Regions from separate parts of the Streptomyces sp. NPDC002868 genome, predicted to be linked through region 1. Evidence: riboswitches for the same ligand, from Rfam matches in the RefSeq annotation. Region 1 holds a riboswitch; each other region holds the start of a gene.
What was found. A riboswitch is a leader RNA that binds a small molecule or an ion and turns the genes downstream of it on or off. The one in region 1 is predicted to bind cyclic di-AMP.
Positions count from the first base shown of each region.

Region 2: it holds a riboswitch for cyclic di-AMP, as region 1 does, so the genes downstream of both, ACZ3H8_RS18435 (C40 family peptidase) here and ACZ3H8_RS09330 (C40 family peptidase) in region 1, are expected to answer to the same signal.
Region 3: it holds a riboswitch for cyclic di-AMP, as region 1 does, so the genes downstream of both, ACZ3H8_RS29100 (transglycosylase family protein) here and ACZ3H8_RS09330 (C40 family peptidase) in region 1, are expected to answer to the same signal.

Region 1 covers NZ_JBVHDR010000002.1:745,503-755,053, reverse strand. The annotation lists gene ACZ3H8_RS09360 (PspC domain-containing protein) at 1-187, opposite strand, end outside; gene ACZ3H8_RS09355 (PspC domain-containing protein) at 354-1,646, shown strand; gene ACZ3H8_RS09350 (LuxR C-terminal-related transcriptional regulator) at 1,643-2,338, shown strand; gene ACZ3H8_RS09345 (alpha/beta hydrolase) at 2,409-3,518, shown strand; gene ACZ3H8_RS09340 (C40 family peptidase) at 3,596-4,651, opposite strand; gene ACZ3H8_RS09335 (hypothetical protein) at 5,010-5,363, shown strand; gene ACZ3H8_RS09330 (C40 family peptidase) at 5,436-6,620, opposite strand; cyclic di-AMP (ydaO/yuaA leader) riboswitch at 6,623-6,784, opposite strand; gene pcrA (DNA helicase PcrA) at 7,070-9,541, shown strand.
Region 2 covers NZ_JBVHDR010000005.1:382,371-391,921, forward strand. The annotation lists gene ACZ3H8_RS18425 (ATP-dependent Clp protease proteolytic subunit) at 76-720, shown strand; gene ACZ3H8_RS18430 (hypothetical protein) at 728-1,036, shown strand; cyclic di-AMP (ydaO/yuaA leader) riboswitch at 1,386-1,540, shown strand; gene ACZ3H8_RS18435 (C40 family peptidase) at 1,544-2,020, shown strand; gene ACZ3H8_RS18440 (LysE family translocator) at 2,067-2,696, opposite strand; gene ACZ3H8_RS18445 (LysR family transcriptional regulator) at 2,779-3,690, shown strand; gene ACZ3H8_RS18450 (ATP-binding protein) at 3,705-4,136, opposite strand; gene ACZ3H8_RS18455 (helix-turn-helix domain-containing protein) at 4,365-5,222, shown strand; gene ACZ3H8_RS18460 (DUF397 domain-containing protein) at 5,237-5,443, shown strand; gene ACZ3H8_RS18465 (8-amino-7-oxononanoate synthase) at 5,458-6,603, opposite strand; gene bioB (biotin synthase BioB) at 6,749-7,921, shown strand; gene ACZ3H8_RS18475 (adenosylmethionine--8-amino-7-oxononanoate transaminase) at 7,914-9,209, shown strand; gene bioD (dethiobiotin synthase) at 9,253-9,551, shown strand, end outside.
Region 3 covers NZ_JBVHDR010000011.1:114,432-123,982, reverse strand. The annotation lists gene ACZ3H8_RS29110 (cytochrome P450 family protein) at 1-797, shown strand, start outside; gene ACZ3H8_RS29105 (transglycosylase family protein) at 910-1,806, shown strand; cyclic di-AMP (ydaO/yuaA leader) riboswitch at 2,094-2,265, shown strand; gene ACZ3H8_RS29100 (transglycosylase family protein) at 2,269-2,952, shown strand; gene eno (phosphopyruvate hydratase) at 3,238-4,524, shown strand; gene ACZ3H8_RS29090 (FtsB family cell division protein) at 4,622-5,095, shown strand; gene ACZ3H8_RS29085 (DUF501 domain-containing protein) at 5,132-5,665, shown strand; gene ACZ3H8_RS29080 (Ppx/GppA phosphatase family protein) at 5,662-6,576, shown strand; gene ACZ3H8_RS29075 (NAD(P)/FAD-dependent oxidoreductase) at 6,947-8,326, shown strand; gene ACZ3H8_RS29070 (class I SAM-dependent methyltransferase) at 8,612-9,551, shown strand, end outside.

The sequences.
Region 1 (9,551 bases):
CGGTCACGGAGAGCACACCGATCACGATCCGGAAGATCACCGGGTCTATGTCGCAGTACCGGCCGAGCCCGCCGCAGACACCCGCCACAACCTTCTGGTTCGGTGTGCGACGCAGCGGCTGCGTCTCGGCACGCGCCTCGGGCGGCGCGTCCGGTTTCGCAGGAGGCGGAGTGGTCGGCTGTGTCATACGTCCATGGTGACGGGCCCCGCGCCGGGACGGCACCCACGCCGACCCTGGCCCTTCCCTGATATTGGCCCGTCGCATATTGGCCCGCCGCGGGCCAGGGCTTTCAGGGTCGGTTTAAGGGAGGACCCTGATACCCCGGCCCGCTCCCGCATGTGACGATCGGAGCATGCCAGTCGCCACGCCCCGACCCGCCGGACCCTCCCGCGCCCCCGCGCCGGAGGAGCAGCCGCTGCGCAAGCTGTACCGCAGCGCCGACGGCCGGATGCTCGGTGGTGTGGCGCGCGGCCTCGCCGGGCATCTGGGACTGCCCGTCATCTGGGTCCGTCTCGTCTTCCTCGGCCTGTTCATGGCCGACGGCCTCGGCGTGCTGCTGTATGCCGTCTTCTGGATAGTCGTGCCGCTCGGCGTCGGCGGCAGGACCGCCGAGCCGCGTTCCGTCTTCGAGACCACGGACGACGGCCGGCGCCGGCTGCGCAAGCCCGACAAGGGGCAGCTGTTCGCGTTGGTCGCGCTGATGATCGGCGCGGCGATCTTCGTCGGCAATGTGAACATGGGCGGCAATGCCAGCCGCTACATCTGGCCGATCCTGCTGACCGGCGCCGGTGTGGTGCTGGTCTGGCGGCAGGCGGACAACGCTCGCCGGGCCCGCTGGACCGAAGTCGGCCGCCGCCGCAGGCTCCTCCAACTCGGCCGCGCACTCGCGGGCGTGGCCCTGGTCGGCATGGGCCTGACCGTCTTCATCCTGGTACGCGGGTCCGCCGCCCAGCTCGGCAATGTGCTGACGGCGGCGATCGCCGTCATCGCCGGCATGGCCCTGCTCGCCGGGCCCTGGCTGGTGCGGATGACCCAGGACCTCTCGGAGGAGCGGACGATGCGCATCCGGGCCCAGGAACGTGCGGAGGTCGCCGCGCATGTCCATGACTCCGTACTGCACACCCTCACCCTGATCCAGCGGAACGCCGACGACGCGGGCGAAGTGCGCCGCCTCGCCCGCGCCCAGGAGCGCGAGCTGCGGAACTGGCTCTACAAGCCGGAGGGCAACGGCAAGGACGAGGACGAGGAACCGGACACCCTCGCCGAGGCGGTGAAGAAGGCCGCGGCCGAGGTCGAGGACAAGCACGGCGTCCCGCTGGAGGTCGTGGTCGTCGGCGACTGCCCGCTGGACGAGAAACTGGCCGCACAGATGCAAGCCGCACGCGAGGCAATGGTCAATGCGGCCAAGTACGGTGGCGAGGGCGGGGCCGTCCAGGTCTACGCCGAGGTCGAGGGCCGCACGGTATTCGTGTCGGTACGGGACCGGGGGCCGGGCTTCGACCTGGATTCCGTCCCCGGCGACCGGATGGGCGTAAGAGAATCGATCATCGGCCGGATGCAGCGCAACGGCGGGACGGCACGGCTTCGCTCGGTGCCCGGCGGGGGCACCGAGGTCGAGCTGGAGATGGAGAGGGCGGGCGAATGACCGAGACCGAGGCTGCTGGAGAGACTGCCGAGCGGCGCGTACGGGTCGTGCTCGTCGACGACCACAGGATGTTCCGCACCGGAGTGCAGGCCGAAATCGGCCAGACCGACCGCACCGGCGTCGAGGTGGTCGGCGAGGCCGCCGACGTCGACCAGGCGGTCACCGTGATCACGGCGACCCGGCCCGAGGTCGTCCTGCTGGACGTGCATCTGCCGGGCGGCGGTGGAGTGGAGGTGCTGCGCCGCTGTGCCTCGCTGATGGCGGCGTCTGAGAACCCGGTGCGCTTCCTCGCGCTGTCCGTCTCGGACGCGGCCGAGGATGTGATCGGGGTGATCCGGGGCGGCGCCCGCGGCTATGTCACCAAGACGATCACGGGCACGGATCTGGTCGACTCGATCTTCCGGGTGCAGGACGGGGACGCGGTGTTCTCGCCGCGTCTGGCGGGCTTCGTGCTGGACGCCTTCGCCTCGACGGACGCGCCGCCGGTGGACGAGGACCTCGATCGGCTCACCCAGCGGGAGCGCGAGGTGCTGCGGCTGATCGCGCGGGGTTACGCGTACAAGGAAATCGCGAAGCAGCTGTTCATCTCGGTGAAGACGGTGGAGTCTCATGTGTCGGCGGTGCTGCGGAAACTGCAGCTGTCGAACCGTCACGAGCTGACGCGATGGGCCACGGCACGACGTCTGGTTTAGGCTCCATCGTGAGGTAACTGGTACATAGCCGGGCAACCGTCCATGCCATGTTCACCTCTTGTTCTGCGTGATGAATTTGACGGGGAACACCTTCTTCCTGGTCACGATCGGCCTGGTCGTGATCGCTGTACTGCTGCCGCTGCTGCTCTGGAGCCGTCTGCGCGGACCCGCCCTGGTGCGGGGCGCCGGCCGGCTGCTCATGGTGCTCTTCGCGCAGGCCACGGCGGTCCTGGTGGTGTTCGTGGCGGTCAACAACGCCAATGGCCTCTACGACAGCTGGGACGACCTGCTCGGCACGGCGGACCATGTCGACTCGGCGCTCGACCTCGGGCCGAACGGCACCGGCGGCAAGCAGATCTCCGCGCTGCCGAGGGTGATCCAGAAGTGGGAGAAGGTCAAAGACCCGTCGCTCGGCAGCGGTCTGCGGCGCACCGAGCTCAAGGGCGCCATCTCGGGTGTCGTGGGCGAGGTGTACGTCTGGCTGCCGCCGCAGTACGACGACCCCGCGTACCGCGACAAGAAGTTCCCGGTCGTAGAGGTGCTTTCAGGCTTCCCCGGCTCCTCGAAGAACTGGTTCCGGACGCTGAAGTTCCAGGATCGGGTGCAGCCGCTGATCGAGTCGGGCAGGGTCGCGCCCTTCATCCTGGTCTCGCCGCGCACCATGCTGGGCGACGCGGACACCGGGTACGCGAACATACCGGGCAAGGTGAATGCGGACAGCTGGCTGACCGTCGACGTACGCAAGATGGTCGCCGACAACTTCCGGGTGTCGCTGGCACCTGAGAACTGGGCGATCGCGGGCTACTCGGCGGGCGCGCACGGCGCGGCCAAGCTGGCCTTCGCCCACCCCGACCGCTACAGCGCGGCCGTCAGCTTCTCCGGCTACAACGACCCGGCCGCCGAGTCCCGCTCGCTGACGGCCGCGGACCCGAAGCTGCGAGTCGAGAACAACGTCCTGCACATCCTGAAGTCGGCCAAGACCCCGCCGCGGGTCTCGCTGCTGGCGACGGGGGAGGGCGCGGACGGGTACGAGCCGGGTCTTGCGCTGAAGCGGGCGGCCAAGCCGCCGACGAAGGTGGATGTACGGGCGACGAAGGGCGGGCATGTCACTCCGGTGTGGAGCAGGCAGCTGCCGTACGCCTTCGAGTGGCTGACGCAGCAGCTGCGGCCGCGGTTCTGACCCGCGGTTCTGAACTGTGGGTCCGACCTGCGGTTTTGATCTACGGGTCTGATCTACGGTCTGACTCGGCCGACGGCTTACACGGGGCGGGTCGCGCCCGCGAAGGGCATCTCGTCGATCGGCGCGACACGGACCGGGGCGCCGGGGCGCGGGGCATGGATCATCTGGCCGCCGCCGACGTACAGGCCGACGTGGCTGATCCCGGAGTAGAAGAACACCAGGTCGCCGGGGGCGAGTTGGGAACGGGAGACCCGTCGGCCCGCGTTGATCTGCGTGTACGTGGTGCGGGGCAGCGAGACCCCGGCGGAGCCCCAGGCGGCCTGGGTGAGCCCCGAACAGTCGAAGGAGGCGGGCCCGGTCGCGCCCCAGACGTACGGCTTGCCGAGCGCTCCGTAGGCGTACGCGACGGCTTGGGCGGCACGGGAGTTGGGGGCCTCGAGGGAGCCGCGGGGGCCGGCTGACCGGTCGGCACGCGTATCCGCGGGGCTTTCCGCACTGTTCGAGCTCTCGTACGAGGCGCGCTGCTCGGCGGTGAGCGCGGCGAGGAGACGTTCGGCGGCCGCGAGCTTGTCCTGGACGGTGGCCTTGTGCTTGGCCAGCTCGGTCTGCCGGGCCTTGAGACCGTCCATGCGCTCGCCCGCCTCGGCCCTCAACCGGGCGATCTCCACCAGCTGTTGGTGCACACCGGCGATGGAGTCCGCCTGCCGCGTGCCGACCCGCTCGGTGAGCGCGGCCCGCTCCAGATACTCGTCGGGGTCGGAGGTGAGGGCGAGCTGCACCCCCGGGTCCATGCCACCGGCGCGGTACTGGGCGGTGGCGATCGAACCGAGGGCATTGCGTGAGGCGTTGAGCCGATCGGTCCTGCGGGCGGCCTCCTCGCGCAGCCGCTCCAGCGACGCGCGGGCCTTCGCGGTCTGCTCCTTGGCCCCGTTGTACTTCTCGGTGGCGGCCTCCGCCTCCTGGTAGAGCTTGTCGACCTTGGCCTTGATCTGTGCGGGAGTGAGACGGGGCTCGGCGTGCCCGGTGCCGTCGAACGCGGTGGCGGTCGCTGCGCCGGCGAGCGCGAGGGTGGCGGCGGTCCGGGCGGCGGGCCCGCTGAGCGGATGCTGCTTGGGTTTCCGGTGCGCTGCCACGAGGGCGTCCACGTCCTTCCGTTTTCCCTGCGGTCCGAATCCGACGCCGAGTCCGCCGAGTCCGACGGCGGCCCGCACAGGGGAGCGGCCCGCCGCCGGATCTCTCGGCGGGGGTGGCCGACTGCCGCCCGGGAGCTCGGCGGCGGTGGGGAGTCGGTCACCTGAGGAAGGACGCTAAACCTGAGAGTCACGGGAATGAGGCGTGGACCGGTACTGCCCGAAGCTGGACATGTGGGTGCGCTTTCTGAGAGCGCGACTGATGGTGCCGGCTCGGATCCCCGTGCCGCTGTGACCGATGCGGCGAATGAGGCATACCTGCCTGGAGATCGGTGCTATGGGGAGGGTTAGGCTCCGCGACATGGACGTACTCATCAATGTCTTCGTCGCCCTGCACATCATCGGCATCGCGTCGCTGCTCGGCGGCTTCCTCACCCAGATGAAGGCGATGGGCGCGGGAACGGCCCGCTTCACCCCGGCGATGCTGCACGGCGCGCTGACCATGCTGATCACGGGCGTGGCACTGGTGGGTCTGAACCAGGCGGACGACCAGCCGGTGAACAACCTGAAGGTCGGCATCAAGCTGGCGGTGCTGGTTGTGATCCTGGGCCTGGTGTACGTCAAGCGGGACGAGGAGAAGGTGGACAAGGCGCTGTTCGGCGCGGTGGGCGGGCTGACGGTCGCGAACATCTTCATCGCGACGCTCTGGACGTGAGCCGGGCGTGCGCCGGACATGAGAACGCCCGGGCGCCTGTGTCGGCCCCGGGCGTTCGTGCGTTGACCGGTCTCAGGCCGGGCGCACGCTGCCGTAGATCGGCATGTAGTAGATCGACTCCTCGCGGACGTTCGTACCCGGCTTGGGCGCGTGGATCATCTTTCCGTCGCCGATGTAGATGCCGACGTGGCTGATGTCGTCGTAGAAGAAGACCAGGTCACCCGGGAGCAGATCCTTCGTCTCGACCCGCACACCCACCTTCACCTGGTCCCAGGTGGTGCGCGGCAGGTCCACGCCCGCGGCCTTCCAGGCGGCCTGGGTCAGTCCCGAGCAGTCGTACGAGCTCGGGCCCGACGCGCCCCAGACGTACGGCTTGCCAATCTGGGAGCGAGCGAAAGAGAGGACCTTCTCGGCCTTCGCCGCGTACGTGGCGCCGCCCGTGGAACCGGAGCCGGTGTCCGACCCGGTGCCCGTGCCCGTGCCCGTGCTGCCGCCCTGGTTCTGCTCCTGTTCCTGCTCCTGGCGCAGGCGCTCGGCCTCCGCGCGGGCCTCCGCCTCCTCCTTGGCCTTGGCCTCGGCCCTGCGGCGGGCCTCTTCTTCCTTCTCGCGCTCGATCGCCGCGAGCCGCGCCTTCTCCTCGGCCGTCAGCTTCGACAGCAGCGTGCGCGCCTCGGCGAGCTTCGCCTGGACGTCCTGCTTGCTGGTGCGCAGGGCCTGCTGGGAGCGGGTGAGCGACTCGAGGCTTTTCGTCGCCTCCGCGCGCTGCTCGGCGGCCGCGGCCCGCTGAGTCTCGTAGTCGTCGATCACACTGCGCTGACGGTCGGTCATCCGGTCCATCAGCTGCGTCTGGTCGAAGTACGCCTGCGGGCTGTCCGCGAAGAGCAGCGCGGCGGTCGGAGTGACCGCGCCCGTGCGGTACTGCGCGGCCGCATAGGTGCCGAGCTCCCGGCGGGACTCGTTCAGCTTGTCCGTGCGCTTGGCGGCGTCGTCGAGGAGCTCGTCGACCTCGCGGCGCTTCTCCTCGGTCGCTTCCTTGGCCTTGTTGTACTTCTGGGTCGCTGTGCCGGCCTGCCGGTACAGGTCGTCGACCTTCTTCTGCACCTCTTCGACGGAGGGCTTCGGCTCGGCGGGTGCGGCATTGGCGCTCTGCGTCGACAACAGGGTGACGGAGGCGAGGGCTGCCGTCGTGAACCCGACGGCAGGGGAGGTCTTTACGGTTCGACTTCGCGTTTTGCGATGCGACGCCAAGGCCGGCATCTCCTTCTTCCGTGGACCGCCTACCGGGTTAGCTGTCGGGTTCGGGCGGAACGGAAGATCGCCCTACGGACCGAGTGAGGCGGTCCGATTCACCCCGGTTGTGCATGGTGGGTCCCCGGTTCCGAACTCCCTTGCGGAAAGCCCGAATTCGGCGCAGGCCGCCCGATTGGCGTGGATCGCCATGGGGGTACGGGCCGCCTTGGGGGAGCACGCTAGCCAACTCGTGTGGCTGCTGTGAAGGTTGATGTTCGAAATGTCCGATACATTTTCGTGACCTTGGCGATCGGCGAACCGGCGCCCCCAAATGATGACCCGATGGTATAGGCCGATGACGGAGAGTCGCGGCGTCGATCGCCCGTCGAATCGCCCGTCGAAACGTCCTGTGCATCGTCCGTCGTAACCCAATGCGGCGGCGAGCTGTCAGTGCGGCGGCCTAGACTCGTAGAGCGATGAGCAGCCTCTTTGACGACAGCTTCCTGGCGGACCTCCAGCCCAGCGCGGAGCACCACCCGCCGCCACCCGAGGACTCGGCCCCGGAGGAGATCCCTGACGATCTCTTCCAGGGCGCCTACGACGTCCCCCCGGCCCGGGACCCGTACCACCGTGACGGCGCCCCGCGCACGGTCGTGGACCCCGCCGCCCTGCTCGAAGGGCTGAACGAACAGCAGCGTGCCGCCGTCGTGCACACCGGCTCGCCGCTGCTGATCGTCGCCGGGGCCGGGTCCGGCAAGACCCGGGTGCTGACCCACCGGATCGCGTATCTGCTGGGCAGCCGCAGCGTCCACCCCGGCCAGATACTGGCGATCACGTTCACCAACAAGGCCGCCGGCGAGATGAAGGAGCGCGTCGAGCACCTCGTCGGCCCGCGCGCCAACGCCATGTGGGTTTCCACCTTCCACAGCGCCTGCGTCCGCATCCTGCGCCGGGAGTCCAAGAGGCTCGGCTTCACCTCTTCGTTCTCGATCTACGACGCCGCCGACTCCAAGCGCCTCATGGCCCTGGTCTGCCGTGATCTGGAACTCGATCCCAAGAAGTTCCCGCCGAAGTCCTTCAGCGCGAAGATCTCGAACCTGAAGAACGAGCTGATCGACGAGGAGACCTTCGCCGACCAGACTGTTGGGGGTACCTCCCAGGCCGAAGGCTCTGGGGGAGGTTTCGAGAAGACGCTCGCAGAGGCGTACCGGATGTACCAGGCGAGGCTGCGCGAGGCCAATGCCCTGGACTTCGACGACATCATCATGACGACGGTGCATCTGCTGCAGGCGTTCCCGGACGTCGCCGAGCACTATCAGCGCCGGTTCCGCCATGTCCTGGTGGACGAGTACCAGGACACCAACCACGCTCAGTACACGCTCGTACGCGAGCTGGTGGGTCCCTCTGGCCCGGACGACGACCCGGCCGAGCTCTGCGTCGTCGGCGACGCCGACCAGTCGATCTACGCCTTCCGTGGCGCGACCATCCGCAACATCCTCCAGTTCGAGGAGGACTACCCGGACGCGACGACGATCCTGCTCGAGCAGAACTACCGCTCCACGCAGACGATCCTCTCCGCCGCCAACGCCGTCATCGAGCGCAACGAAAGCCGCCGCCCGAAGAACCTGTGGACCAACGCCGGCGCCGGCGCGCAGATCACCGGCTATGTCGCCGACACCGAGCACGACGAGGCGCAGTTCGTCGCCGACGAGATCGACCGGCTGACGGACGCCGGCGACGCGAAGGCCGGCGACGTCGCCGTCTTCTACCGTACGAACGCCCAGTCCCGTGTCTTCGAAGAGATCTTCATCCGGGTCGGGCTGCCGTACAAGGTCGTCGGCGGAGTGCGCTTCTACGAGCGCAAGGAGGTCCGGGACGTCCTCGCGTATCTGCGAGTTCTCGCCAACCCCGAGGACAATGTCCCGCTGCGCCGCATCCTCAATGTCCCCAAGCGCGGCATCGGCGACCGAGCCGAGGCGATGATCGACGCGCTCGCGCTGCGCGAGAAGATCACCTTCCCGCAGGCGCTGCGCCGCGTCGACGAGGCGTACGGCATGGCGGCCCGCTCCGCCAACGCCGTCAAGCGGTTCAACGTGCTGATGGAGGAGCTGCGTACGGTCGTCGAGTCGGGCGCCGGACCGGCCACCGTGCTCGAGGCCGTCCTGGAGCGGACCGGCTACCTCGCCGAGTTGCAGGCGTCGACCGATCCGCAGGACGAGACGCGCATCGAGAACCTGCAGGAACTGGCCGCCGTGGCCCTGGAGTTCGAGCAGGACCGCGCCGAGGAGGAAGGCGCGGGCACGCTCGCCGAGTTCCTGGAGCAGGTCGCGCTCGTCGCCGACTCCGACCAGATCCCGGACGAGGACGAGGACGGTTCCGGCGTCATCACGCTGATGACGCTGCACACGGCGAAGGGCCTCGAGTTCCCGGTGGTGTTCCTGACCGGCATGGAGGACGGCGTCTTCCCGCACATGCGCGCGCTCGGCCAGGCGAAGGAGCTGGAGGAGGAGCGGCGGCTGGCGTACGTCGGCATCACGCGCGCCCGCGAGCGCCTCTATCTGACGCGGTCGTCGATGCGCAGCGCCTGGGGCCAGCCCTCGTACAACCCGCCCTCGCGCTTCCTGGAGGAGATCCCCGGGCAGCACCTGCAGTGGAAGCGGACCGGTCCGATGGCCGCGCCCGCCGGTCCGACGTCCGGTATCGCCTCGTCGCTCTCGTCCTCGCGCTCACGCGCGGGCGGCGGTGCTTCGGGCTTCGCCACGCGGCGTACGACCGACAAGCCGGTGATCTCGCTGGCCGTCGGAGACCGCGTCACGCACGACCAGTTCGGCCTGGGGACCGTGGTGGAGGTGACGGGGTCGGGCGCGGACGCGCAGGCGACGATCGACTTCGGGGACACCAAGCCGAAGCGCCTGCTGCTGCGGTACGCGCCGGTCGAAAAGCTCTGATCGAGCTCGG
Region 2 (9,551 bases), on a different contig from region 1:
CCATCATAACGGCCTGTACGTCCTGTACATTTTTTACAGAGGCCTCAGCCATGCCTGCGCGAGGAGAGGTACGTCATGAACCGCCCTGCCCGCCCTGCCGCCCGCTACGTCCTGCCCCAGTTCACCGAGCGCACCATCGGCGGATCCCGCACCCTTGATCCGTACTCCAAGCTGCTCGACGAGCGGATCATCTTCCTGGGCACCGTCGTCGACGACACCGCCGCCAACGATGTGATCGCACAGTTCCTGCACCTCGAGTACGCCGCCCCGGACCGGGACATCTCCCTCTACATCAACTCCCCCGGCGGCTCACTGAGCGCCATGTCCGCCATCTACGACACGATGCAGGTGGTCACCTGCGACGTGGAGACGACCTGTCTGGGGCAGGCAGCATCGACCGCCGCCCTGCTGCTCGCCGCCGGCGCCCCCGGCAAGCGGATGGCGCTGCCCGGCGCCCGGATCGTCGTCCAGCAGCCCGCGTTCGAGGAGCCGTTGCAGGGCCAGCCGTCCGATCTGGAGATCCAGGCACAGGAGTTGCTGCGGCTGCGCGCCCAACTCGCCGGGATGCTCGTACGCCACACCGGCCAGAGTCCGGAGCGGATCGCCGCCGACCTGGAGCGCGACAAGATCTTCGCGGCGCAGGACGCCAAGGCCTACGGACTGGTCGACCACGTGATCAAGAACCGCAAGACGTCACTCTCCGCCCCCGGTTCCAGGTGAGCGCCCGATGCCGCTACCCGAACTGCCGCCGCTGCCGGCGCTGACCCGCGCCGAGTGCGAGTTCATCGACAGCTATCTCGAAGTCCTCGATCTGCTGGGACGGATCAATCCGGCCCGCTCAACGCACACCTATGGAGCGCTGCGTGCGGCACAGGCGTTGGTCGGCCGGGCCACCGCGCTCAAGGACGCCCTGACGCTGATGCATATGCGCGGCGAGAGCGAGGTCCATGCGTCGACCCTCGCCGAGGCGCTCAGGGTCCTCGACGGCGAACGCAGGGCGCGCCGGGTGACAATGCCGCCCGCGTCCATGAGTTGACGAATCATCCGCTTCCGTCAACGGCCATTGGGGTACCTGCAGTCGTCCCCCATTCGGTGTAGTTGCGGTCTCCTGAATTACTACGGAGAACTTGCGCACCACGACTACCGATCTGGCGGAATGGGCTGTTCCGCTGCTGGTGCGGGAGTCCTCAGCTGTCCGTGGCCGGGCCCCAAATCAACTCTGTCCACCCGAACAGGTCAGTGGTGTCGAAGCTCACATACCGCCGTTTCGACTCGGAAATCCGGCGTGGTGTGGGTCAAGATCCCTGGGACGACAAGCCCCCGCCATCCCTGGCGGGGCGGTCCGGGCGGACGCCGAGTCCTGCCGCCGCTCCGGATGTCTGGTCGACAGAAGTGCACCGGCAGGAGTGGAGGACCCAAGCAGTACGGGACATCCGGACAGTCCGGTCGTCCCTCGGGGTGAAGCCGCATTTCGCGGCCGGGCATCTTCGTCCGTCCGAACCCGACAGGTCATCCTTCACAGGCGGCTGACGAAGGGTTGCGCATGACTGCGCAGATTCACGTCCCGTTTTTGCTGACCCGGGCAGGCGCCGTATCGGCCCTGACCCTCGCCGCCGTCGGCGGCTCAGTGCTGGTGCCGGGCGCCGCTTCCGAGGCACTCGCGGCTACGGCCCACGCCAACAAGGCACTTCAGGTTGCCTCTTCGAAGAAGGGAGCGCCGTACAAGTACGGCGCGTCGGGTCCATCCCGGTTCGACTGCTCGGGGCTGACGCTCTATTCGTACAAGAAGGCGGGCAAGAAGCTCCCACGCACCGCCCAGCAGCAGTTCAACAAGACCCGCCATGTCTCGGCGTCCTCGCGCCAGCGAGGGGATCTGGTCTTCTTCCACTCCGGCAACAGCGTCTACCACGTGGGTATCTACGCCGGCAGCGGCAAGATCTGGCACTCGCCCAAGACGGGCTCCTGGGTGAAACTCGAGAAGATCTGGACCAAGCGCGTCTGGTACGGCCGGGTGCGCTGACGGCCCCGGTGGCGCACCGGGCACGCTCCCGGTGCGCCACACCGCGTCAGTGCGCCAGCGGCTCGGCCAGCAGGGTCACGCCCAGCGCGGTGAGTGCCCCGCCGGTGACTCCTTCCACGGCGCGGGTGGTGCGCGGCCGCCGCAGCCACGTCCCGAGCCGGTCCACCAGCAGCGCCACCGCCGGGAACCAGAACAGCGCCAGGACGACGACGATCGCGGCAAGCAGCAAGGTGCGCGGCAGCACCGGCGCGCCGTCCGGCACGAACTGCGGTAGCAGGCTGAGGAAGAGGACCGGCGCCTTCGGATTGAGGACGTTGGTGAGGAAGCCCTGCCGCAGACTGCGTCCGACGCCGTCGGCCGCCTCGCCCTCCAGGTCCGGCCCGGCGGGCGCCGGACGCAGCGCGCCGCGCACCGCCCGTACCCCCAGGTAGAGCACATAGGCGCCGCCCACGATCTGCAGCGTGCGGAACAGCACCGGCACCGCGACCAGGACCGCCGCGAGCCCCGCCACCGCGAGCGCGGTGTGCACGAGCAGTCCCCCGGCGACGCCGACGGCGCAGGCCACGCCCGCACGCCGGGAGACGAGGGCGTTGCGTACGACGACGGTGAAGTCCGCGCCCGGCATGGCGACCATGCCCGCGGCGACCCCGGTGAAGGCGACGAGTTGTGCGTCCATGGCAGCCATCCTGGACCGGAGTGGGCCTTAGCGTGTACTTGGAATCTTCTAGGCCTGCCCAAAGCAATGCTTAAGGGGTGCCATGTACGACCCGACACGGCTGGCGGCGCTGGTGGCGGTCGCCGAGGCCGGTTCGATCACCCGGGCCGCAGCCCGTCTGGGCTATACCGCGCCCGCGCTCTCGCAGCAACTTGCCAAGCTGGAGCGCGAGGCGGGGGCGGCGCTGCTGGTGCGCCACCACCGCGGGGCGCGGCTGACGGCCGCGGGCGAGCTGCTGGCGACGCGGGCCCGCCGGGTGCTGGACGAGATGGAGCAGGCGCGGCACGAGCTGGCGCGGCTGGCAGGTCTGTCCGGCGGGCGGCTGCGGGTGGGCACCTTCACGACGGTCGGCATCCATCTGCTGCCGCCGGTGCTGAGCGCGTTTCGCCGTGCGCATCCGGATGTGGAGCTCGCCGTCGCGGAGTACGAACCGCCGGCCGGGGTCCTGGCCGTGGCGGCAGGCGATGTGGATCTGGCGCTGACCCATGCGTACGAACCGGGCGAACCGGCGCCGCTGCCCGCGGGTGTGGTGCTGGATCCACTGCTGGTGGAGGAATTGGTCCTGGTCACGGCGCCCGGCCATGCGCTCGCGGGCGGCTCGGGCCGGCTGCCGGTGGCCCAGCTGGCGGGCCAGCCGCTGATCAGCAGCGCTCCTTCGCATCCGTCGCGCAAGGGGGTGGAGGGGGCCTTGGCGCAGGCGGGGGCGAGCCCCGCCGTGGTCTGCGAGTCGCCGGGCTATGCGCTGGTGTGCGCGCTCGTCAGCGCGGGGCTCGGGGTGGCGGTGGTGCCGGAGATGGTCGCCGCGATGGCCGCGACGCCGCTCGGCGTACGGCAGTTGGAATCGGCGGCGTTCCGGCGGACGATCTCGGTGGCACACCGCGGCGAGGAGTCGGGTCCGGCTGCCGAGTCACTGCGGGCTCTGCTGCGCGGCGCGTTCGGCCGCGCGGGAAACTGACCGCCGGGCCGTGATCAGCTCTGCACCGGTACGGTCCACGGCAGGACGATCCAGACGGTCTTGCCGCCCTCCGGGGTCGGGGTGACCAGGAGCTGTCCGCCGCACTCCGCGGTGAGGCTGCGGATGATGACCATGCCGCGGCCGTTGTCCTGGCGGACGGCGGCGGGCAGCCGCTGCGGCCAGCGGGGGTGACTGTCGGTGACACCGATGCGCAGCTCCTCGTCCCGCTCGAGACGCAGGTCCACGGTAAAAGTGGGCGACTGGCCGAAGGTGTGCTGAACGGCGTTGGTGGCGAGTTCGGAGACGATCAGACGGACGGTGTCGACGGCTTCGGTCTCGACCGGCAGGCCCCATTCGGAGACGACGTCGGTGGCATATCTCCGGGCGGCGGAGACCGAGGCGGGGGCGCTCGGCAGAGTGACGGAGGCTTCCTGATGGTCTGCCATGGCGACGCTGTCCCTTTCCCACCGGGGCCGGGCTCCGACTCGTAGCGGATGAATGCGAGGACGGCCACGGATTGCGCTTCGCGCCAGAGTGCCACCTATCGTGCCGTCAGGGGCGGCGATCCACCAAGATGTGCATATATCTGTCGCCCAAAGCGGTGAACTCTGCTACGCGAGACCGTATTTGGGCGACTCACCCACGATTTGGGCACTGTCGGGAAGGAGCGGGAGATGCGGCACGGCCCCGCGGTGCGCCGTCGCAAACTCGGCGAGGAGCTGCGGAGGCTGCGCCTGGACGCGGGCCTCACCAGCCGGGAGGCCGGGCGGCTGGCGGGCTGGCACCAGTCGAAGGTGAGCCGGATCGAGACCGGCGCCAGCGGGGTCAAGGCGGCCGATGTGACCCTGCTGCTGGAAGTGTACGGCGTCAGTGATCCTCAACTGCGGTCGCTGCTCGAGACCTTGGCGGGCGCGGCGGACGGTGCGGGCGGCGGCTGGTGGCATGCGTTCCGCGGGCTGATCCCGCCCGAGTACCGGGACTTCATCAGTCTGGAGGCCAATGCATGTGCGGCGCGCACGCTGGAGACCTCGGTGGTGCCGGGCCTGTTGCAGACGCCCGACTACGCACGTGGGGTGACCCGCGCGGCGTTGGAGGAGCTGCCTGTGGAGACCGTCAACTCGCTGGTGGAGGTGCGGATCGCCCGCCAGTCGGTGCTGCGCGCGGAGAGGCCGCTGGAGCTGAGCGCGGTGCTCGACGAGGCGGCGCTGCGGCGCGAGGTGGGCGGCTGTCGAGTGATGCGCGAGCAACTGCGGCAGCTGGCTGAGACGGCACAACTGCCCCATGTGCGGCTCCAGGTACTGCCGTTCTCGGTCGGCGGCTACGTAGGGCTCACGGGCCCTTTCGTAATCTTCTCCTTTCCGACCACTTCTGATCTGGACGTGGTTGTTCTCGACCACTTGACGAGTAGCCTCTACCTCGAGCGGAAAGAGGACTTGGAGGTGTACAGCGCCGCCTTCCAAACGATGCAGAAGCGTGCTCTGTCACCAGCGGACTCATTGGATCTCATCGCACGGATCAGTGACGGCGCATAGGAGGCACCCCCCACATGTCCGATCGCCTCGCACAGGACTCACTACGGTGGCGGCGCAGCAGCCGCAGCACAGGAATGAACAACTGCGTCGAGGCGGCCCGGCTGCCCGACGACACGCTCGCGGTAAGGGATTCCAAGAACATCGCGCGGCAGGCCCTGCGTTTCTCGCCGCAGGCCTGGTCCCGCTTTTTGACCGCGGTCCACGAGGAGACCGTCAATTGACCGTCGGTTGACGGTCAATTGACGGGCGCGGTCCCGATGATCGTGGTGATCGCCGCCTCGATCTGCTGAGCCGTCAGATCTGCCCTCGCCGTGAGCCTGATCCGGGAGATGCCGTCCGGCACCGACGGAGGGCGGAAACAACCCACGACGAGCCCGGCGGCGCGGCAGTCCGCGGCCCAGCGCAGCGCGGACTCCGGGGACGGCGCCCGTACGGAGACGACGGCGGCGTCCGGTCGTGCGGCGGTCAGGCCCGCGTCCGTGAGCCGACGGTGCAGGGTCGCGGCGACCGTGCGGGCCCGCTCGGCCAGCGCCGGTTCACGGCCGAGGAGTCGCAGGCTCGCCAGCGCGGCTCCCGCGGCGGCGGGCGCCAGGCCCGTGTCGAAGATGAACGTACGGGCGGTGTTGACCAGGTGGTCGATCACCCGGGCCGGGCCGAGGACCGCTCCGCCCTGGCTGCCCAGGGACTTGGAGAGGGTGAGCGTGGCGACGACGCCTGCGCCGCCCGCGATGCCCGCGGCGTTCAGCGCTCCGCGCCCTCCGTCGCCGAGTACGCCGAGACCGTGCGCGTCGTCGACGAGCAGCGCGGCGCCGTGCTCACTGCACGCCTTGGCGAGGTCCGTCAGCGGAGCGGCGTCGCCGTCCACCGAGAAGACCGAGTCGGTGACCGCGAGGGCGCGCCGCCCGGGGTCCGCGTCGAGCGTCTTGCGTACGGCGTCGACGTCTGCGTGCGGGACGACCGCGGTCTCCGCGCGCGAGAGCCGGCAGCCGTCCACGATCGAGGCGTGGTTGCCAGCGTCGGAAACGATCAGCGAGCCGCGGCCGCTCAGCGCGGTCACGGCGGCGAGGTTCGCGGCATAGCCGGAGGACAGCACCAGAGCTGCCTCGAATCCGCAGAAGGCGGCAAGCTCCCGCTCCAGCTCGGCGTGGAGCGCTGTGCTGCCCGTGACCAGCCGGGAGCCGGTGGCCCCCGCGCCCCAGCGGCGGGCCGCCTCAGCCGCCGCGCTGGTGATCTCCGGACGACGGGTGAGACCCAGGTAGTCGTTGCTGGCGAGATCCAGCAGCTCGGAATCGGCGGTGCGCGGCCGCAGCGTACGCACGAGACCCGCACGCTCACGGCGGCGCGACTCGTCGTCGATCCAGTCGAAAGGATCCTGGGGCATGGTGGTCCGGTCCTTTTGTAGGCAGCGCACAGACCCTAACCGGGCTCACTCGAAGAGCGGATGTGGCCATGCACACACCTCAAACATGCTCTGTTGTGGGGTTCCTCCTTGGCCCCGACGTGTGCCGTACGTCAGGATCTGCGCCATGGACCTGCTGAACACGCTGGTGGAGAAGGGGTTGCGGCGCGAGCTGCCGACCCGTGAAGAAGCGCTCGCCGTGCTGGCGACCTCCGACGACGATCTGCTCGAAGTGGTGGCCGCGGCCGGCAAGGTACGCCGCCAGTGGTTCGGGCGTCGGGTGAAGCTGAACTATCTCGTCAACCTGAAGTCGGGACTGTGCCCCGAGGACTGCTCGTACTGCTCTCAGCGGCTCGGCTCCAAGGCCGAGATCCTCAAGTACACCTGGCTGAAGCCCGACGAGGCCTCGCAGGCAGCCGCGGCGGGGGTGGCGGGCGGCGCCAAGCGGGTCTGCCTGGTGGCCAGCGGCCGCGGCCCGACGGACCGCGACGTCGACCGGGTCTCCAAGACGATCGAGGCGATCAAGGAGCAGAACGAGGGCGTCGAGGTCTGCGCCTGTCTCGGGCTGCTCTCAGGTGGGCAGGCGGAGCGGCTGCGGGCCGCGGGCGCCGACGCGTACAACCACAACCTCAACACGTCCGAGGGAACATACGGGGACATCACCACCACCCACACGTACGCCGATCGGGTGGACACGGTGCACCAGGCGCAGGCCGCGGGTCTCTCCGCCTGCTCCGGGCTGATCGCGGGCATGGGCGAGAGCGACGATGACCTGGTCGATGTCGTCTTCTCGCTGCGCGAGCTGGACCCGGACTCGGTGCCGGTGAACTTCCTGATCCCGTTCGAGGGCACGCCGCTCGCCAAGGAGTGGAACCTCACCCCGCAGCGCGCGCTGCGCATCCTGGCCATGGTCCGGTTCGTCTGCCCGGACGTGGAGGTACGGCTCGCGGGCGGGCGCGAGGTGCATCTGCGCTCGATGCAGCCGCTCGCGCTGCACCTGGCCAACTCGATCTTCCTCGGCGACTACCTCACCAGCGAGGGGCAGGCCGGGCAGACCGACCTCGACATGATCGCGGACGCGGGGTTCGAGGTGGAGGGCGCGGGCACGACGACGCTGCCGGAACACCGTACGGACAGCGCGGCCGGGGGCGGCTGCGGTTCGCACTCCGGCGGGTGCGCGCCATGCGGTGACAGCGAGCCCGCCGCTCAGGTGCCGGCGGCACAGGCGCCGGGCGCCCGTTCGGATCTGGTCGCGGTACGCCGCCGTGGCGCCGGCACCGATCTGGCGCCCAATGCCTGAGTCGGGTCTCGGCCCCGGCGAGCTGCTGGCCCTGGACCGGGCGCATGTCTGGCATCCGTACGGCCCCATGCCCGGGCGCAGTGATCCGCTGATCGTCGAGTCGGCGTCCGGGGTACGGCTGCGGCTGGCCGAACCGGTCCACGGGCAGCGCGAGTTGATCGACGGCATGTCGTCCTGGTGGTCGGCGATCCACGGCTACAACCACCCGGTGCTCAACGAGGCGGCGCACAGCCAGCTGGAGCGGATGAGCCATGTGATGTTCGGCGGGCTCACGCACGAGCCCGCCGTACGGCTGGCGGCCCGGCTGGTCGAGATCACGCCCGAGCCGCTGCGCCATGTCTTCCTCTGCGACTCGGGCTCGGTCTCGGTCGAGGTCGCGGTGAAGATGTGCCTGCAGTACTGGCGCTCGGTGGGGCGGCCGGCCAAGCAGCGCCTGCTGACGTGGCGGGGCGGGTACCACGGGGACACCTGGCAGCCGATGTCGGTGTGCGACCCCGAGGGCGGGATGCACGAGCTGTGGTCGGGGGTGCTGCCGCGCCAGATCTTCGTGGATGCGCCTCCGGTCGCCTTCGAGGAGTCGTACGCACAGCAGCTGCGCGACGCCGTCGCGCGGCACGCGGACGAGCTGGCCGCGGTGATCGTGGAGCCCGTGGTGCAGGGGGCCGGCGGGATGCGGTTCCACTCCCCCGAGTATCTGCGGGTGCTGCGGGCGGCGTGCGACGAGCACGGCGTGCTGCTGATCTTCGACGAGATCGCGACGGGGTTCGGCCGTACGGGCGCGCTGTTCGCGGCTGAGCACGCGGGGGTCTCGCCGGATGTGATGTGCCTGGGCAAAGCGCTGACCGGCGGCTATCTCACCATGGCGGCGACGCTGTGCACCTCGCGGGTGGCGGACGGCATCTCCCAGGGCGAGGTGCCGGTACTGGCGCACGGCCCGACGTTCATGGGCAACCCGCTGGCTTCGGCGGTGGCCTGCGCATCGATCGATCTGCTGCTCGGCCAGGACTGGCAGCAGGAGGTCAAGCGAATCGAGACCGCACTGGCCCAGGAGCTGGCGCCGGCGCGCGGGCTGCCGGGTGTGAAGGACGTACGGGTGCTGGGGGCGATCGGCGTCGTACAGCTGGACCACGAGGTGGACATGGCGGCGGCGACGGAGGCGGCGGTGCGCGAGGGGGTGTGGCTGCGGCCCTTCCGGGACCTGATCTACACCATGCCGCCGTTTGTGTCGGCTGACGAGGACGTGGCCCGGATAGTGCGGGCGGTGTGCGCGTCGGCGGCGTCGGGGTGATCCCCACACAAGGGTACGGATGCGGGACAGGGCAAGGAGCGGGATGAGCGTCGTCGTCGTCAGCGGGACCGGGACCGAGATCGGCAAGACCGTCGTGACCGCGGCCGTCGCCTCGGTCTTCCGGGCGCAGGGGCGGTCCGTCGCCGTCGTCAAACCGGCGCAGACCGGGGTCGCACCCGGTGAGCCGGGGGACGTGGCCGAGGTCGCTCGGCTGGCGGGGGCGGTAACCGGGGTTGAACTCGCCCGGTTTCCCGAGCCGTTGGCCCCTGCGACCGCCGCGCGGAGGGCCGGGATGGCGACGGTGCGGCCGCGGGACGTGGTCGAGGCAGTCGAGAAGCTGGC
Region 3 (9,551 bases), on a different contig from region 1:
TCCCCATCTATGCCATCTGCGACTTGCTCGGCGTCCCGCGCGAGGACCAGGACGACTTCCGCGACTGGGCCGGGATGATGATCCGCCACGGCGGCGGGCCGCGCGGCGGCGTCGCCCGTTCTGTGAAGAAGATGCGGGGCTATCTCGCGGAGTTGATCCACCGAAAGCGGGAGGGGCCCGGGGAGGACCTGATCTCGGGGCTGATCCGGGCCAGCGACCACGGCGAGCACCTCACCGAGAACGAGGCCGCTGCCATGGCCTTCATCCTTCTCTTCGCGGGTTTTGAAACTACCGTGAACTTGATCGGCAATGGGGTATATGCCCTGCTTCGTAATCCGGAACAGCGGGAGCGGCTCCAGACGTCTCTCGCCGCCGGTGAGACCGAGCTACTGGCCACCGGTGTCGAAGAACTCCTGCGCTACGACGGGCCCGTGGAGCTCGCCACCTGGAGGTTCGCCACCGAGGCGCTCGTCATCGGCGGGCAGCGGATCGCGGCGGGCGATCCCGTACTCGTCGTACTCGCCGCCGCCGACCGGGACCCGGAGCGGTTCGCCGACCCGGACAGCCTCGATCTGTCCCGGCGGGACAACCAGCATCTCGGGTACGGGCACGGCATCCACTACTGCCTCGGCGCGCCGCTCGCGCGTCTCGAGGGGCAGACCGCGCTCGCCACGCTGCTCAGGAGAATGCCGGACTTGCGGCTTGCAGGCGATCCGGCCGATTTGCGGTGGCGTGGGGGTCTCATTATGCGCGGATTGCGCACTCTGCCGGTTGAGTTCACTGCTCGACAGATCTGACGCTTTGTCAAGACTGTGACTTTCACGTGATCTCCGCTGCATCGACTTGTGACTTCCGTTCGAATGCGGCTACGTTCACCGTCGTCTCAGTAGTCACGTGAAAGGCAACCGCATGCGTTCCGGGAACGGGCGACACCGCCGACCTCGTCAGGCTCCTGCCATTGTTGTCGCGGCAGGGGTGACGGGATCGGCCATCGCCATCCCCCTTCTCGGCGCCGGTTCGGCCTCCGCCGCCGACGCCTCCATGTGGGACCGCGTCGCGGAGTGCGAGAGCGGCGGCATGTGGAGTGCCGACCTCGGCAACGGGCACTACGGCGGGCTGCAGTTCTCGCAGGAGGCCTGGCAGGACTTCGGCGGTACGGACTACGCGCCCCGCGCCGACCTCGCCAGCCGCTCGCAGCAGATAGCGGTCGCCGAGAAGGTCCTCGACGCACAGGGCCCCGCGGCGTGGCCCGGCTGCGCGGCACTCGCCGGCCTGAAGAACGACGGCGCCGCCACCGGCGTCGACCCGGGCATCGTGCCGTCGTCCGAGCAGAGCACCCCGGTCGAGTCGCTCATACCCACGACCCCCTCCGCCGAGCCCACCACGGCGGCGTCTGCCGAGCCGACCGCGGACCCGGCCGAGTCGGCCGAGCCCGCCGAGTCGGCGGCCGCGGACGCGGCGCTGGGCGCCGACAGTGGCAGCGGCAAGCACCGTGGCGAGGCCGCCCCGGAGCAGACCGAGCCGGGCAATGCGGACAATGAGCGCGAAGTGGGTCGTCATGCCTCGCGAGGTGACGGTTCGGCACGCGACAATGCGGGCAACCCGGATGAGGAAGGCGAGACGGGCAATGCGGACGCCGCGCCCGGTGAGTACACCGTCCGGCCGGGCGACAGTCTGTGGGCCATCGCCGACAAGCAGAAGCTCTCCGGCGGCTGGACCGCGCTCTACGAGGCGAACCAGCAGACCGTCGGCGCCGACCCCGATCTCATCCTTCCTGGCCAGAGCCTTGATCTGGGCGTGAAGTAGGGGTAATTCGCCGCCAGTTCAGGGTCAGTTTCGCGGGCATATGTCCGAGTCTGCGCAAGTGAGACAAGGGTCTCTTTGTCCCAACTGCTGTGACTTGCCCGGCGGAACCACTCATTCCGCCCTTCACCTGCGGAAACGGGAGTGACTGGGGCGGCGAGATGGGCGATTTCTCCCCGATGTTCACCTTTGAACATCGGGGAGAGGTGTGTTTACGGTCTGATCGCTCGCCACCGCGGGCACCGCTGACCGTCACGCCGAATCCTGCCGACGGTCGGGGGGAGTAGTCGTCGCGCAGAGCGCCGAAGGCAGGAGCGGGGGACCCAAGGTAAGTGCCGGCCCCGGCCGTTGAGATCGACGGCTCCAACCGGCTTGGGGTGAAGCCGCGCGCAGGACGCGCGGCCGGGCAACTCGTCGGCCCGAACCCGACAGCTCACCTCGTAGGCGTCGGTGAGGAGATGTTCCATGCTGTTTTCCAGCAAGGGCAAGCACCGTCGCCCGACCGTTTTCAATCGGACTACGCGTTTCGCCGCCATCGCCGGCGTCACCGGTGCGGCCGTCGCCGCCCCGCTCCTCGGCGCCACCTCGGCGTCCGCCGCGACCACCTCCGAGTGGGACCAGGTCGCCCAGTGCGAGTCCGGCGGCAACTGGTCCATCAACACCGGCAACGGCTACTACGGCGGCCTGCAGTTCTCGGCCTCCACCTGGGCCGCGTACGGCGGCACGCAGTACGCCGCGAGCGCCGACCAGGCCTCCAAGTCCCAGCAGATAGCGGTCGCCGAGAAGGTCCTGGCCGGCCAGGGCAAGGGCGCGTGGCCGAACTGCGGCGTCAACCTGTCCAACGCCGCGAACGACGGCGGCTCCGCCGACGCCGGCACCACGCAGCCGGCGCAGCCGAAGCGTGCCGAGGTTCCCACCACCCGCTCCGAGCGCCCCGCCGCTCCGGCAAAGCCCGCGAAGCCCGCCGCGAAGGCCAAGGGCTTCAAGAAGGGCGACGGCGAGTACAAGGTCAAGGCCGGCGACACCCTCGGCAAGATCGCCGAGACCGAGAAGGTCAGGGGCGGCTGGCAGAAGCTGTTCGACCTGAACAAGGACATCATCGACGACGCGGACGTCATCTACCCGGGCCAGCAGCTCCACCTGAGCTGACCCGCTCCGCCCGAGCCGGCTGCCCCGGCTCCGCCCGAGCTGACCCCCCGGGCCCCAGAGCACCCCGGTCCGGCGCGCTATCCCCCGTACGCGCCGGGCCGGGGTTCTGCCTTGTCACTGCCTGTTCATGCCCTTTTCCGTCCCAGCGGGCGGGCACCGGCCGACCGATGCCCCGGAGCCGGTTAGGCTCTTGCCGCAAGGCCACGGAGACCCTGCACTGCCCTGCACTGCTTGTGTCCCACTGCTTGAGTCACATTTAGCGTCACATCCCAGAAGGAGATGCTCGTGCCGTCCATCGACGTCGTCGTAGCCCGGGAAATCCTGGACTCCCGAGGCAACCCCACGGTCGAGGTCGAGGTTGGCCTCGACGACGGCAGCACGGGTCGTGCTGCTGTTCCGTCCGGCGCCTCCACCGGTGCGTTCGAGGCTCTTGAGCTCCGCGACGGTGACCAGAACCGCTACCAGGGCAAGGGCGTCGAGAAGGCCGTCCTCGCCGTCATCGAGCAGATCGGCCCGGAGCTCGTCGGGTACGACGCCACCGAGCAGCGCCTGATCGACCAGGCGATGTTCGACCTGGACGCCACCCCGGACAAGTCCTCGCTCGGCGCCAACGCGATCCTCGGCGTCTCCCTCGCCGTGGCGCACGCCGCCTCCGAGGCCTCCGATCTGCCGCTCTTCCGCTACCTGGGCGGCCCGAACGCGCACCTGCTGCCCGTTCCGATGATGAACATCCTGAACGGCGGCTCGCATGCCGACTCCAACGTGGACATTCAGGAGTTCATGATCGCCCCGATCGGCGCGGAGTCCTTCTCCGAGGCCCTGCGCTGGGGCGCCGAGGTCTACCACACCCTCAAGAAGGTCCTGAAGCAGAAGGGTCTGTCCACCGGCCTGGGCGACGAGGGCGGCTTCGCGCCGAACCTCGACTCCAACCGCGCCGCGCTGGACCTGATCCTCGAGGCCATCAAGGAAGCCGGCTACGCCCCCGGCAAGGACATCGCGCTCGCGCTCGACGTCGCCGCGTCCGAGTTCTACAAGGACGGCTCGTACGAGTTCGAGGGCAAGTCCCGCTCGGCCGCCGAGATGACGGAGTACTACGCGGAGCTCGTCGCGGCGTACCCGCTCGTCTCCATCGAGGACCCGCTGTTCGAGGACGACTGGGCCGGCTGGAAGGTCCTCACCGACAAGCTGGGCAGCAAGGTCCAGATCGTCGGCGACGACCTCTTCGTCACCAACCCGGAGCGCCTCGCCCGCGGCATCGAGGACGGTGCCGCGAACGCCCTGCTCGTCAAGGTCAACCAGATCGGTTCACTGACCGAGACCCTGGACGCCGTCGAGCTCGCCCAGCGCAGCGGCTTCAAGTGCATGATGTCGCACCGCTCCGGCGAGACCGAGGACGTGACCATCGCCGACCTGGCGGTCGCCACCAACTGCGGCCAGATCAAGACCGGCGCCCCGGCCCGCTCCGAGCGCGTCGCCAAGTACAACCAGCTGCTGCGCATCGAGGAGATCCTCGACGACGCCGCGGTGTACGCGGGCCGCTCGGCGTTCCCGCGGTTTCGCTATGCGAACTAATAAGCACAGCAAGGGCTGACGCTCTCCCTTACGTACGTCCCCGGCCGCGGTCCCGTACCGTGTCCGGGGACGTACGTACGTATTGGGGAGGCGGGACATGGCCGGGCAGGACCGCGATCGGTTCTCCACCGCGACCAGGATTCGGCTGCTCGGCGAGCAGACCGCCGCTCGCGTCTACCGGTCGCAGAACCGCAGGCAGGCCCGCCGCTCCCGGCTCACCGGCCGCGCGGCCTTCCTGGCCCTGGTGGTCTGCTCGCTGGCCGTCGCGCTCGCGTATCCGATGCGGCAGTACGTCTCCCAGCGCGCCGACATCGCCGACCAGGAGCGCCGGATGGCGGACGCCAAGGAGCAGGTCGAGCGGCTGAGGGACGAGAAGGCGCGGCTCCAGGACGACATGTACATCCGGCGCCTCGCCCGCGAGCACCTGCATCTCGTGGTGCCGGGAGAGACCGGCTACATCATGATCAACCCCGAGGCCGCCGAGAAGCGCCGCACCGAAGAGGGGGCGACCGACCGCCCCTGGTACTCGAACGTCTGGGACGGCGTCGACAACGCCGACCGCACCAAGTAGCAGCCACACAGAAGCACCGCTAGAACCAAGGCAGGCATGGAAACGCCCCCTCCCACCACCGCCCCGACCGAGCCCACCGACGCGGACATCGCCGCGTTCAAGAAGCAGCTCGGCCGTCCGCCGCGCGGACTGCGCGCCATCGCGCACCGCTGCCCGTGCGGTCAGCCCGACGTCGTCGAGACCGCGCCGCGGCTCCCCGACGGCACCCCCTTCCCGACGCTGTACTACCTGACCTGCCCGCGGGCCGCCTCGGCGATCGGCACGCTGGAGGCCAACGGCGTGATGAAGGAGATGAACGAGCGCCTCGCGACCGACCCGGAGCTGGCTGCCGAGTACCGCGCCGCCCACGAGGACTACATCGAACGCCGCGACGCCATCGAGGTACTGGAGGGCTTCCCGAGCGCGGGCGGCATGCCGGACCGGGTGAAGTGCCTGCACGTCCTGGTCGGCCACTCGCTCGCGGCGGGACCCGGCGTCAATCCGCTGGGCGACGAGGCGATCGCGATGCTGCCCGAGTGGTGGCGCAAGGGCCCGTGCGTCACGCCGTTCGAAGGAGGGGACGAGAAGTGACCCGGGTCGCCGCCATCGACTGCGGTACGAACTCCATCAGGCTGCTTGTCGCCGACGCGGATCCGGCCACCGGTGAGCTGGTCGACCTCGACCGGCGGATGACGATTGTCCGGCTCGGCCAGGGCGTGGACCGGACCGGGCGGCTCGCCCCCGAGGCGCTGGAGCGGACCTTCGCGGCCTGCCGCGAGTACGCCGCCGTGATCAAGAAGCACGGCGCGGAGAAGATCCGCTTCGTGGCCACCTCCGCCTCGCGCGACGCGTCCAACCGGGACGACTTCGTCCGCGGAGTGCTCGACATCCTGGGCGTCGAACCCGAGGTGATCACCGGGGACGAGGAGGCGGAGTTCTCCTTCACCGGCGCCACGAGGGAGCTGCCGGGCCACGAGGAGCGCCTGGTGGTGGACATCGGCGGCGGCTCGACCGAGTTCGTCGTCGGCCATGAGGAGGTCGAGGCCGCGCGGTCCGTGGACATCGGCTGCGTACGGCTGACCGAGCGGCACATCCGGCACGATCCGCCGACGCCCGAAGAGGTCGCCGCGATCCGCGCCGACATCGAGGCCGCGCTCGACCTCGCCGAGGAGACCGTCCCGATCCGTGAGGCGCAGACGCTGGTCGGCCTGGCCGGGTCGGTGACGACGGTGGCGGCGATCGCGCTCGGTCTCGACGAGTACGACCCGACGAGGATCCACCACGCACGGGTCCCCTACGCCCGGGTCAAGGCGATCAGCGACGCGCTGCTGAAGGCCGACCACGAGCAGCGCGCCGCGCACCCGGCGATGCACCCGGGGCGGGCCGACGTCATCGGGGCCGGGGCGCTCGTACTGACCGCGATCATGGAGCGGATCGGGGTGCCCGAGGTGGTCGTGAGCGAGCACGACATCCTTGACGGGATCGCCTGGTCGATCGCTTAGAAGCGGCCTCTGAACCGGCCTCTGAATCAGCCTCTGAACGAACTTCGTGAAGTTCTTCACAAGGAAAAGGCCCCTGACGGGCCCTGTGGGGGGCCGAAAGGCCCCTCCGGCCCGTCCGCCCCGTCCCGTGGGGTGTATTCGGGGCGGTGCGGGGCGCGTTACGGGGGCGTGTACCGGGCCGCTGGTTCACCTACGGCAGGTCCCTTAGGGTCCAGCTCACGAGGGGTGAACAACGCTTCCCCTTATACCGTGGTTCCCCCGCCGCGCCATGACCTCGGTCACGTGGGCCGCGCAGTGTAGCAGAGGTGGGTCGACACCTTGTGAAGGGGCTCACGAGCACCCCCCCTGAGAGGGGTGGATACTCGATGGCATGAGCACCACGGAGCGTCCCAGGATCCTCGTTGTAGGCGGTGGGTACGTAGGCCTGTACGCAGCTCGTCGCATTCTGAAGAAGATGCGCTACGGCGAGGCGACCGTCACGGTCGTCGACCCGCGCTCGTACATGACGTACCAGCCCTTCCTCCCCGAAGCTGCCGCCGGCAGCATCTCGCCTCGGCATGTCGTCGTCCCGCTGCGACGCGTGCTGCCCAAGGCTGAGGTGCTCACCGGCCGGGTCACCACCATCGATCAGGACCGCAAGGTCGCCACGATCTCGCCGCTGGTCGGCGAGGCGTACGAGCTGCCCTTCGACTACCTGGTCGTCGCGCTCGGCGCGGTCTCCCGCACCTTCCCGATCCCCGGCCTCGCCGAGCAGGGCATCGGTATGAAGGGCATCGAAGAGGCCATCGGCCTGCGCAACCACGTACTCGAGCAGCTCGACAAGGCCGACTCGACGACCGATGAGGACGTCCGCCGCAAGGCGCTGACCTTCGTCTTCGTGGGCGGCGGCTTCGCCGGCGCGGAGACCATCGGCGAGGTGGAGGACCTGGCGCGCGACGCGGCCAAGTACTACACCAGCGTCAAGCGCGAGGACATGCGCTTCATCCTGGTCGACGCGGCCGACAAGATCCTTCCCGAGGTGGGTCCGAAGCTGGGCAAGTACGGCAAGGAGCACCTCGAGGGCCGCGGCATCGAGATCTACCTGTCGACCTCGATGGACTCCTGCGTGGACGGCCACGTGGTGCTGAAGAACGGCCTCGAGGTCGACTCCAACACCATCGTGTGGACGGCCGGCGTGAAGCCGAACCCGGCGCTGGCGCGCTACGGCCTGCCGCTCGGCCCGCGCGGCCATGTGGACTGCACCGACAAGCTCCAGGCCAAGGGCACCGACTACATCTGGGCCGCGGGCGACAACGCGCAGGTCCCGGACATGGCGGCCCGCAAGGCCGGCGTCGAGAACGCCTGGTGCCCGCCGAACGCCCAGCACGCGCTGCGTCAGGCGCGGGTGCTCGGCGACAACGTCATCTCCGGCATGCGGGGCTTCCCGCAGAAGGAGTACAGCCACGCCAACAAGGGTGCGGTGGCCGGTCTCGGCCTGCACAAGGGCGTCGCGATGATCGTCATGGGCAAGATGAAGATCAAGCTCAAGGGCCGTCTGGCGTGGTACATGCACCGTGGCTACCACGGCCTGGCGATGCCGACGTGGAACCGTAAGATCCGGGTCTTCGCGGACTGGACGCTGGCGATGTTCCTCAAGCGCGAGGTGGTCTCGCTGGGCGCGATCGAGACGCCGCGCGAGGAGTTCTACGAGGCGGCCAAGCCGGCTCCGGCGGCGGTAGTGCCGGCCCCGGAGAAGGCGAAGGCCTCCTAGCTCAGGCAAGCCCGCGAAGGGGCCGCCCGCCATCCGTGGTGCGGGCGGCCCCTTCGCTGTGTCCGGGCTCGTTCGCTGTGTCCGGGCTTGCCCGCGAGCCCGTCCTCATCCCCGAACGCGTGGCCGTTCCGCCAAATACATGTGGCGAGCATGTATTTTGCCTGGGCATTGCGCGCCGCCGGGAAGCACGCACAGTGGTCGGATTGTTCTCAGGAGTGCACCGCGCTGCCACCGCAGCCTGGTGCAGGAGCATTTCTGGGATCCATCGTCACGGAGGTGTGCGCCATGGGCGACGCCGCGCTGCGGCTGACCACTCTTGCCGAGGAGTTGCTGGGAACCCCGCTCCCGGTCCGTATCCGGGCCTGGGACGGTAGTGAATCCGGACCTCCAGACGCTCCCGTACTCGTCATCCGGCACCGCCGTGCCCTGCGCCGGCTGCTCTGGCGGCCTGGGGAGCTCGGGCTCGCGCGGGCCTGGGTGGCCGGCGAGATCGATGTCGACGGGGATCTGTACCACGCCCTCGATCTCCTCGCCGGGCTGATCTGGGTTCGCGGCGACGGGGGCGAGGACAGCAGCAACCGGATTCTCGACCCCAGGCTGCGCGCCGCAGCCCGCGGTCTGCTGAAGATCGGCGGGGCGCTGCCCCCGCCGCCACCGCCCCCCGAGGAAGTCCGGCGGCGCGCCGGGCCGTTGCACACCAAGCGCCGTGACAAGAAGGCCATCAGCCACCACTACGACGTCGGCAACAACTTCTACGCGCTCGTCCTCGGCCCTTCCATGGTCTACTCCTGCGCCTACTGGCAGGACGGCGGCACTCTCGAAGACGCCCAGCGCGACAAGCTCGACCTCATCTGCCGCAAGCTCGCCCTCAAACAGGGCGACCGGCTCCTCGACGTCGGCTGCGGCTGGGGCTCCATGGCGGTCCACGCCGCCCGCGAGTACGGCGTCCAGGTCACCGGCGTCACCCTCTCCCGCGAGCAGGCCGCCTACGCCCGCAAGCGCATCGCCGAAGAGGGCCTCACCGACCGGATCGAGATCCGCGTTCAGGACTACCGGGACGTCAGGGACGGCCCGTACGACGCCATCTCCTCCATCGGCATGGCCGAACACGTCGGCCAGGTCCGCTACCACGAGTACGCCGACCAGCTCTTCTCGCTCCTCAAGCCCGGCGGCCGGCTGCTCAACCACCAGATCGCCCGCCGCCCCGAAGGAGACGAATCCGCCT